One region of the Streptomyces sp. NPDC015346 genome, then DNA from elsewhere that is predicted to be linked to it. Evidence: riboswitches for the same ligand, from Rfam matches in the RefSeq annotation. Region 1 holds a riboswitch; each other region holds the start of a gene.
The links. A riboswitch is a leader RNA that binds a small molecule or an ion and turns the genes downstream of it on or off. The one in region 1 is predicted to bind cyclic di-AMP.
Positions count from the first base shown of each region.

Region 2: another riboswitch for cyclic di-AMP. It lies ahead of ACF06X_RS29905 (M23 family metallopeptidase); the one in region 1 lies ahead of ACF06X_RS07855 (peptidoglycan DD-metalloendopeptidase family protein).
Region 3: another riboswitch for cyclic di-AMP. It lies ahead of ACF06X_RS22805 (transglycosylase family protein); the one in region 1 lies ahead of ACF06X_RS07855 (peptidoglycan DD-metalloendopeptidase family protein).

Region 1 covers NZ_JBIBTW010000002.1:416,230-419,495, reverse strand. Annotated here, with positions in the region: gene ACF06X_RS07870 (helix-turn-helix domain-containing protein) at 1-64, shown strand, start outside; gene ACF06X_RS07865 (DUF6126 family protein) at 85-240, shown strand; gene ACF06X_RS07860 (tyrosine-protein phosphatase) at 259-1,071, opposite strand; cyclic di-AMP (ydaO/yuaA leader) riboswitch at 1,432-1,621, shown strand; gene ACF06X_RS07855 (peptidoglycan DD-metalloendopeptidase family protein) at 1,626-2,600, shown strand; gene ACF06X_RS07850 (SGNH/GDSL hydrolase family protein) at 2,750-3,266, shown strand, end outside.
Region 2 covers NZ_JBIBTW010000009.1:294,196-297,461, reverse strand. Annotated here, with positions in the region: gene ACF06X_RS29910 (PrsW family intramembrane metalloprotease) at 1-416, shown strand, start outside; gene ACF06X_RS29905 (M23 family metallopeptidase) at 439-1,539, opposite strand; cyclic di-AMP (ydaO/yuaA leader) riboswitch at 1,551-1,698, opposite strand; gene ACF06X_RS29900 (PP2C family protein-serine/threonine phosphatase) at 1,910-2,998, opposite strand.
Region 3 covers NZ_JBIBTW010000006.1:90,041-93,306, reverse strand. Annotated here, with positions in the region: gene ACF06X_RS22815 (cytochrome P450) at 1-184, shown strand, start outside; gene ACF06X_RS22810 (transglycosylase family protein) at 308-1,330, shown strand; cyclic di-AMP (ydaO/yuaA leader) riboswitch at 1,589-1,759, shown strand; gene ACF06X_RS22805 (transglycosylase family protein) at 1,763-2,470, shown strand; gene eno (phosphopyruvate hydratase) at 2,789-3,266, shown strand, end outside.

The sequences.
Region 1 (3,266 bases):
CACCCTGACGCAGAGCCCCGTCGCCGAGCTGTGCCTCGGCACCGGCACTCCTCGTCTCCGCTGAACCCGACCGAAAGGGCAGAGATGTCCGAAAAGCCAGTTCCGACCACCGGCGAGGAGCGCGGGGACGGGAAGTTCCCCAAGGGGCTGGTCCTCCGGCTCTTCGCCTACCTGGTGGCCGGCCACCTCTTCGCCGGCTTCCTCTACCTGCTCTTCATGCTCGGCGGCCAGAACCACTAGCGGGCCGGGCTGCGTGGGCTACGCCTCGGTGACGAGGCGCTCGCGCAGCCGCTCGCGCGTCGCGGGGGAGAGCTTCAGGCCGTCCGAGAGGTAGCTCTCGACCGTGCCCCAGTTCTGCTCGATCGTCTCGAACGCCGCCCGCAAGTACTCCAGGCGCGCGTCGAAGAGCGGGCTGAGCAGCTCCATCACCTCGGGCGACAGGGCGTCGGCGGCCGTGGAGCTGCGGCGCACCTTGTAGCGGCGGTGCGGGTCGTTCGACTTCACGTAGTCGGCCTCGATGGCCTCGCGCTCGACCCCCACCGCGAGCAGCGAGATGGCTATGGAGAGGCCCGCCCGGTCCTTGCCGGCCGCGCAGTGCATGAGGGCGGGGACGCTGTCCTCGGCCATCGCGTGCAGGACGCGGCTGTGCTCCGCCGTCCGCTCGGCAATCATCTTCCGGTATGAATCGGACATTCGGGCCGCCGCCTTGCCGTCGGCGAGCACCGAGCGGAGCTGCTCGATGTTGCCGGTGCTCACCAGCTTCCAGAACTCCTTGCCGTCGGCCGGGTCGTTGAGCGGTATGTTCACATTTCGTACACCCGGAAGCTCGACATCGGGCCCCTCGACCTTCCGGTCCGCCTGGTTGCGGAAGTCGAAGATGGTGTGCAGCCCCAGGCCGGCGAGGAACGCCGCGTCCTCCTCGGTGGCGTGCGCCAGGTGGCCGCTGCGGAAGAGCCGCCCGAACCGCACCGACCTGCCGTCCACGGTCGGCAGGCCGCCCACGTCCCGGAAGTTGCGTACCCCGCTCAGCTCGGGCTCGGTCGACGGGACCTGCGGCAGCTGCTGCGTCACGAGTGCTCCTGAGTGTTGTGAGGATGTTCGACGATACGAGATCGGTTCCTCGGGCAATCATCCCGGGTCGGCTTCCCTCGGCACACCCCTCGGGCGGGAATGAGCTGTCTGTCCGAATTGGGACATTAGAGATAACGCGCCCTGATTGCAGGGGAGATGGTCTCCGGCGCGTGAGCAGCGTCATAACTGTGACGGAACGTGCCTGATCGTCCCGGGCAATTCCCCTGCGCGAAAAGGAGATCCAGGTTCCGTCATCGACGGAGGGTGACCGGAATTCCGGGCGAATTCCAAGCCGGAGAATGCGAGACGAATCCGACGGCTTGTTCGCGCCGACCCCACTCGTCTACGGTCACCGTCAATCCGGTCGGACCGCCGAATCCTGCCACCGTCCGGAATCCGCACCCACCCCACGTACGGCAGGAGCGGGGGACCCAGGTAGTACGCCGTTCCGGTCGTTTCCGGACGGCTTGGGGTCAAGTCGCGTGAAAACGCGGCCGGACATCTCCAGTCCGCACCCGACAGCTCACCTCGTAGGCGACGGAGAGGAATTCGTCATGCCCGCAAAGGGTAAGCACCGCCGCCCGAAGGTCAACCCGCTCACTCGCGGATTCGTCGCCGCCGGTACCGGCGGCGCCGTCGTCGCCCTCCCGCTCCTCGGCGCCACCGGCGCCCACGCCGCGGAGAAGGCCGCTCCCGCCGTGACGCCCCAGCAGGCCGTCGCCGCCGTCGCCGCTCCGGCCAAGGCCCCGGCCGCGCCCGCCGCCAAGGCCAAGCCCACCACGTACTCCGTCGTCGCCGGCGACTACCTGTCCAAGATCGCCGCCGAGCACCACCTGGCCGGCGGCTGGAAGAAGCTCTACGCCGACAACCGCGAGGTCGTGGGCGAGAACCCGTCGCTGATCCTGCCGGGCATGAAGCTCACCCTCGGCGCCAAGTCGCCGGCCAAGGCGTCCGCGCCCAAGGCCGCCGCGCCGAAGGCCGCGCCGAAGGCGGCCCCCAAGGCCGCGCCCAAGACGGAGAAGTCCTCCTCCGGTTCGGCCGAGTCGCGCAGCTCGCGCTCCACCGAGCGCACCACGGTGGAGTCCGCCCCGGCGGCCCCGGCCGCCCCCGCGCAGGCCGCGTCCTCCGGCTGGGTCGCCCCGGTCTCCGGCGGCGTCTCCACGCCGTACCGCGCCTCCGGCTCCATGTGGTCCTCCGGCTACCACACCGGTGTCGACTTCATGGCCTCCTCCGGCACCTCCGTGAAGGCCGTCGGCCCGGGCACCGTCCACTCCGCCGGCTGGAGCGGCTCGTACGGCAACGAGGTCGTCATCCAGCACGCGGACGGCACGTACTCGCAGTACGCGCACCTCTCCTCCCTCTCCGTCTCCGCCGGCCAGAGCGTCAGCGGTGGCGACCAGATCGGCCTGTCCGGCTCGACCGGCAACTCCAGCGGTCCGCACCTGCACTTCGAAATGCGCACCGGGCCGAGCTACGGCTCCGACATCGACCCGCTGGCCTACCTGCGCCAGCACGGCGTCGGCGTCTGATCCACATACGCCAGAGAGGCCCGGCACCCGCGTGCCGGGCCTCGGCGTATTCCGGCTTTGGGCAATCTTGACCGGTGGCGTATCTCACCCGCCGTCAACCCCTCCTTACGGTCGCGTAGGTCACACCCGTAAGGGAAAGATGTGTTCCCGTGGCAGACGATTCGAGATCAAGAGACACGCACGTATTCGGGTCGTACGCGGCGATCGGTGACAGCTTCACCGAGGGCGTCGGAGACCCCGGGCCCGACGGGAGATACGTCGGCTGGGCGGATCGCTTCGCGGTCCTGCTGGCCGACCGACTGCCCGAGCCCGACGCGTTCCGTTACGCCAACCTGGCCGTACGCGGCCGCCTCCTGGACCAGATCGTGGCCGAGCAGGTGCCGAGGGCGAAGCAACTCGCCCCCGATCTGGTGTCCTTCTGCGCGGGCGGCAACGACATCATCCGCCCCGGCAGTGACCCCGACGACGTCGCCGAGCGCTTCGAGCGCGCCGTCGCCGAGCTGACGTCCGCCGTGGGCACGGTCATGGTGACGACCGGCTTCGACACCCGTGACGTTCCCGTCCTCCGGCACCTGCGCGGCAAGATCGCCACCTACACGGCCCACGTCCGCGCCATCGCCGACCGCTACGGCTGTCCGGTCCTGGACCTGTGGTCGCTCAAGTCCG
Region 2 (3,266 bases), on a different contig from region 1:
TGCTGACCTGGCTGGCGATATGGAGCCGGCAGCGCGAGCTGCGGACGATATCCGGGCAGCTCCCGGCGTACGCGGCGGCCGGCTGGCTCTCCCCCGCCGAACCGCTCGCCCTCTCCTCCATGCGGGCCCGCTCGCTGGCCCGCGACTTCGCGGCCCGTACGTACGGCCGGCCGGCCGCCACCGCCGTCGGGGAGTACGAAGCGTTCGCCACGACCCTGGCGTTTCTGCGCCACCGGGCCCAGCGCGGCGCGGCGGGCCCCGACTTCACCGCCCGCGAGCAGGAGCTGCTCCACCACCTGTGGCAGCGCAAGCCGGTCGCCTCGCCCGCGCTCACCTACGCGGCGCGGGCGACGGGCCAGGTGTGGGCGCCGCCGCAGTACCTCGACTACGGCGGCTACAACCCGTACCGCAGTTAGGGCTTCACCGGGCCGGTGCCCGTCAGACGGTGAGGCCCTTGTCGCGCAGCCAGGCCGCCGGGTCCACGCCCTCGCCGCCCGCGGTGTGCACCTCCAGGTGCAGGTGCGAGCCGGTCACGTTGCCGGTCGCGCCCACGCGGCCGATCGTCTCGCCGGTGCCGACCGACTGGCCCACGCCGACCGTCATCGAGGACAGGTGGCAGTACCAGATCTCCGTACCGTCCTCCAGCTCCAGGACGATGCGGTAGCCGTACGCGCCGGACCAGCCCGCCGACTTGATGGTGCCGCCGTGGACGGCCTTGACCGGGGTACCGCTGCTCGCCGCGAAGTCGAGGCCGGTGTGGTAGCCGGAGGACCACATGGAGCCGGACTGGCCGAAGGTGGAGGAGATGTAGTACGAGGAGGTGGGCATGGCGTAGCTCGCGGCGAGCTTGGCCAGGCGCTCCGCCTCGGCCTTGGCCGCCGCCTCCTCCTCGGCCTTCTTCTTGGCCTCGGCCGCCGCCTGCTCGGCCGCGGTCGCCTTGGCGGCCGCTTCCGCCGCGGCCTTCTCGGCCGCCGCCTTCTCCGCGGCGGCCTTCTCGGCGGCGTCGGCGGAGGCCTGCTGCTGCTCGGCCTGCTGGAGGATGCGGGCGCGCAGCGCCTCGCCGGCGTCGGCGGTGGACGAGGCGGCGGACACGGGGGTGGCCGAGCCGTCCGACACCCCCGTCGCCTCGGCCGGGAGGGCGAGGGAGGCGGTGAGCGGCTGGGGGTTGTTCGTGCCCGAGTCCGGGTCCGTGCCCTCGTCGCCGTCGGAGATCAGCTCGCCGACGCCCGGGAGATCGGAGGCTTGCGGGAGGCCGAGGTCGGGAAGGGATATGGAGACCGGCGGCTTGTCCTGCGCGGTGGCCATGCCGCCCGCACCGACAGCCGCGATGACACCGACGCCGAGGACGGTGGAGGACCGGGCGAAGTTGGAGCGCTGCTTCACGACACGGTGACGTCCGCCGGAGCGGGACTGCTGGCGGAGGGAATCCTCGGTGGGGTTCCACTCCCCCCACGTCGTCGCGTCGTCGTCCGTCCCGGCGGCACCCGAGGCACCGAACGCATGGAAGGGGGCTTCGGGGGCAGGGGTGTTGGACGCCACGGAGGCGTACTCCTTTCCTTCCTTCTCGCCTACCGGGTTAGCTGACGGGTTCGGAGCAGGAAGGTCTCCTACGAGCGCTGCCGCACGGGTGCGGAAGGGCCCGATTCACCCCAAGTGGTGGTTCCCCGGTTCCTCTTCAGGATTCGGCGCACGCGCACGGTGCCGTCTCTTGCGACGGCTGGGACGACCGCGCTGCGTTATCGAACGTTAATAGACGCGAGGGCCTGATTCCAAGCCGTTCCGGCTGATCGTTCAAGAGATTAAGGTGCTATACACCGATTTGACCATCCTTCAGTAAACACGCGCCGAACACCGTAGAACTGACGGTGTGTCAATTGTTATCGCAGCGGTACTCCGCCACTACGGATGGTCACGGCACCACGGGCATCGTCCGGCGCCGTTCCGGCTGCCCCACCGCCGGCCGGCTCACCGCGAGCAGCGCCATGTCGTCGGTCGCACCTCCGCCCGTGTACCGGCGGACGTCGTCGACGAGCGCGTCCAGCAGCTCCTGGGGGCCGGGGAAGATCCGCCCGGCGAGACGCTCGGCCGGGTCGTAGAACTCCCCCCGCGCGTTGCGGGCTTCGGACAGCCCGTCTGTGTAGAGGAGCAGCGTGGCCCCCGGCGGGTAGGGGGACTCGTCGGCCCGGTCCGGCCAGGCGGCCAGTTCGCCCATGCCGAGCGGCAGGGCGGCCTCGCTCGGCGCCAGAAGCTCCAGGCCTCCGTCCGCGTACAGCAGCAGCGGCTCCGGATGGCCGCGGTTGACCACCCGTACGAGCCCGTCGCCGCGCGGGATCTCCGCGAGGACGGCGGTGGTGAACCCCTCGACGGCGTCCAGGCCGTCGCGGCGCGTTCCCTCCCGGGTCAGCGCGCGCTCCAGTCGCTGGGCGACGCCCTCCAGCGTCGACTCCTGCTCGGCCGCCTCCCGGAAGGCGCCGATGACGACGGCGACCGCCTCGACGGCGTCGAGACCCTTGCCCCGGACGTCGCCGACCACGAGCCGTACCCCGTAGGGCGTGTCCTGGACGGCGAACAGGTCACCGCCGATGAACGCGTCGGCCTGCGCCGCCTCGTACCGGGCCGCGACCTGCAGCCCGCCGATCCGCTCGGCGGGCGTGGGCAGTACGGCCTTCTGGGCGGTCTCCGCGATCACCCGGGCCGAGGCGAGCCGCTGGCCGCTGCGCCGCACGACCCGGTTGATGAGGAGCGCGAGGGCGGAGACGGTGACGACGGTGAGTGTCTCGGTGAGGGCGGGGACGTCCGTGGTGGTGTCGTTGTAGAAGTGCAGCCCGACCCCTGCGAGCACGGCGGCGATGCCGGTGAGCAGCGTGGTCAGCATCGAGAAGAAGGGGGCCGCGACGAGCGGCGCGGCCGAGAACATCGGGGCGGCCGTGTAGGCGGGCGGGGTGGCGAGGTCGAAGACGACTCCGCCCAGGATGATCAGCGGAGGCAGGGCTTTCAGGAACCGCCGGGCGCGCTCGACCTGCGCGGGCGTGCGCCCGTTGGGCCCGGGACCCTGACTCTGGCCCTGGCCCGCACTCCGGCCCGCGCCCTGGCCCGCACTCCGGCCCGCGCCCTGGCCCGTCTCCCGCCGACCCTGCCCGTGCCCCTGCCCCACCTGTGCTCTCCTGCCCGGTCCCGGTCCGTACACGGCGACGGACGGTACCGCGCCCTTCCCAGGGTGGAGGCCGCCGCGCCGGGCGGCCACCCCCGCTGGCCCGAGTGGGCTA
Region 3 (3,266 bases), on a different contig from region 1:
CATCCATTACTGCATCGGCGCCCCGCTCGCCCGTCTCGAAGGCCAGATCGCCCTGGCGACCCTGCTGACGCGTCTGCCGGACCTGCGACTCGCGGTCGATCCCGCCGATCTGCGGTGGCGCGGCGGGCTCATCATGCGCGGATTGCGCACGCTTCCGGTGGAGTTTGCCCCAGTTGCGAGCTGACGTGGACTGACGGGCCGTCAAGACTGTGACTTTTACGTGATCTCCGCTGCATCGACTTGTGACAAGCGTTCGAATGCCGCTACGTTCACCGTCACCTCAGCAGTCACGCGAAAGGCACTCCGCATGCGCTCCGGGAACGGTCGACACCGCAGACCCCGCCAGGCCCCCGCCCTCGTCGTCGCCGCAGGCGTGACCGGATCGGCCCTCGCGCTGCCGTTGCTCGGCGCGGGTTCCGCCTCGGCCGCCGACGCCGCCACGTGGGACCGCGTCGCCGAATGCGAATCGGGAGGCCTGTGGAGCGCCCACTTCGGCAACGGGCTCTACGGCGGGCTCCAGTTCACGCAGGAGACCTGGGAGACCTACGGCGGTCTGGCGTACGCGTCCAGCGCGGACCTCGCCAGCCGCGCCCAGCAGATCGCGGTGGCCGAGAAGGCGCTCGCCGCGGGCTCCACCCAGTGGGCCACCTGCGCCCCCATCGCCGGCCTGACGAACGACGGCGCCGCCCCCGACGTCGACCCCGGACCGCCCGTCACGCCGACCGAGCCCACGGGCCCGGTCGAGGAGTCGGACTGGACCTCCGGCCTCGCGACCGCCCCCGGATCGGCCACCGCCTCTCCCGACGCGCCCGAGGCGCCCGAGACCGCGCCGGCCGCGCCGACGACACCCGCCGCGCCGACGACGCCCGCCGCGCCCGTGACGCCGGACGCCTCGACGCCCACCGGAACGCCGGCCACCGGGACCCCGTCCCCGGCCGGCACGACGCCCGCCGCGCCCGCCGCGCCCACCGCACCGGCGGCCCCCGGCACCGGCAAGCACCGCGGCGACGCGGCCCCGGAAGAGACGGTCAATACGGACAAGAGCCCGGAAACCGGTCGTCACGCCTCGCCGGCTGACGGGGCGACAGCCGGCGCGGCTCCCGTCGAGGGGTCAAGCGATTCGGGCAGCACGGACAGTGCGGGCACTTCGGGTGAATACACCGTCAGGCCGGGCGACAGTCTCTCCGAGATCGCTCAGAAGAACGAGCTGCCCGGAGGCTGGGCCTCCCTCTACGACGCCAACCGCCGGACGGTGGGCGTCGATCCGGACCTCATCCTCCCTGGCCAGAGTCTCGATCTGACGCTCGGACTGGCCCAGCCGCAGGGGTAGTTCGGGACCCTATGTCCGGTTCTGTCGAAGTGAGACATGAGTCTCTTCGCCCGAACTGGCGTGCCGCGTCCGCAAAGTCTGCTCTTGTCGCCTCTCACCTGCGCAAACACCCTTTATCGGCACGCAAGTGGGGGCGATATGTCCCTCTTGGGCTTCTTTGAACTTCGGAGAGGTCTGTGTCTACGGTCGTCATCGCTCGCCACCGCGGGCCCCGTCGACCGGTACGCCGAATCCTGCCGTCGGCCGATGGGAACAGTCGTCGCGTCAGCGCCGAAGGCAGGAGCGGGGGACCCAAGGTAAGTGCCGTCCCCGGCCGTCAGACAGACGGCCGACGGATCGGCTTGGGGTGAAGCCGCGCGCCAGTCGCGCGGCCGGGCAGCTCACGCCCGAACCCGACAGCTCACCTCGTAGGCGTCGGTGAGGAGAAGTCCCATGCTGTTTTCCGCCAAGGGCAAACACCGCCGTCCCTCCAAGGCCGCCCGCGCCGTCGCCCTCGCCGGGGTCGCCGGCGTCGCCGTCGCCGCCCCCCTGATGACCGCAGGCTCCGCCTCGGCCGCGACCGCCTCCGAGTGGGACGCCGTCGCCCAGTGCGAGTCCGGTGGCAACTGGTCCATCAACACCGGCAACGGCTACTACGGTGGCCTGCAGTTCTCGACCTCCACCTGGGCCGCCTACGGTGGCACCGCGTACGCCGCCACCGCCGACCAGGCCTCGAAGTCGCAGCAGATCGAGATCGCCGAGAAGGTCCTCGCCGGCCAGGGCAAGGGTGCCTGGCCGAGCTGTGGCGTGGGCCTCTCCAGCGCCTCCTACACCGGTGGCGCCGCCGAGAGCGCGCCGCAGCAGAGCGCCCCGCAGCCGCAGGAGCGCAAGGCCGAGCAGCCGACGACCCGCAGCGAGCAGCGCACCGCGCCCAAGGCCGCGGCGAAGAAGGCCGAGCCGAAGAAGACCGTCACCACGCCGACCGGCAAGAAGGTCGCGAAGGGCGACGGCGAGTACAAGGTCGTCGCCGGCGACACCCTGAGCAAGATCGCCGCCGCGCACGACGTCAAGGGCGGCTGGGAGAAGCTCTTCCAGCTCAACAAGGACATCGTCGACGACGCCGACCTGATCTACCCGGGCCAGCAGCTTCACCTGAAGTGAGCCCGGCGGCCCGTGTGAGTCCGGCGGCTCCCACGGGTCCCAGGACCCCCAGGGGTCCGATGACCCTCCCGCGGTGACCACCCCGGTCCGGCGCGCCCCTTCCCCCGTGGCGCGCCGGGCCGGGGTTTCCCCTGTTACCGGTGAGTAGTTCTGGGGTCCTATGACCCCAAACGCATGCCCTTGGGTCCTTTTTCGTCCCAGCGGGCGGGCGCCCGGCCGACCGGAGCCCCGGAGCCGGTTAGGCTCTTGTCGCAAGGCCGAAGCGACCCTGCACAAGTGTTCGTCACATCTAGCGTCACATCCCAGAAGGAGATGCTCGTGCCGTCCATCGACGTCGTCGTAGCCCGGGAAATCCTGGACTCCCGAGGCAACCCCACGGTCGAGGTCGAGGTCGGCCTCGACGACGGCAGCACCGGCCGTGCTGCCGTTCCGTCCGGTGCCTCCACCGGAGCGTTCGAGGCCATTGAGCTCCGTGACGGAGACAAGAGCCGCTACATGGGCAAGGGCGTGGAGAAGGCCGTTCTCGCCGTCATCGAGCAGATCGGCCCGGAGCTCGTCGGCTACGACGCCACCGAGCAGCGCCTGATCGACCAGGCGATGTTCGACCTGGACGCCACGGACAACAAGGCCTCGCTCGGCGCCAACGCCATCCTCGGCGTCTCCCTCGCCGTCGCGCACGCCGCCTCCGAGGCCTCCGACCTCCCGCTCTTCCGCTACCTCGGCGGCCCGAACGCGCACCTGCTGCCCGTTCCGATGATGAACATCCTGAACGGCGGCTCGCACGCCGACTCCAACG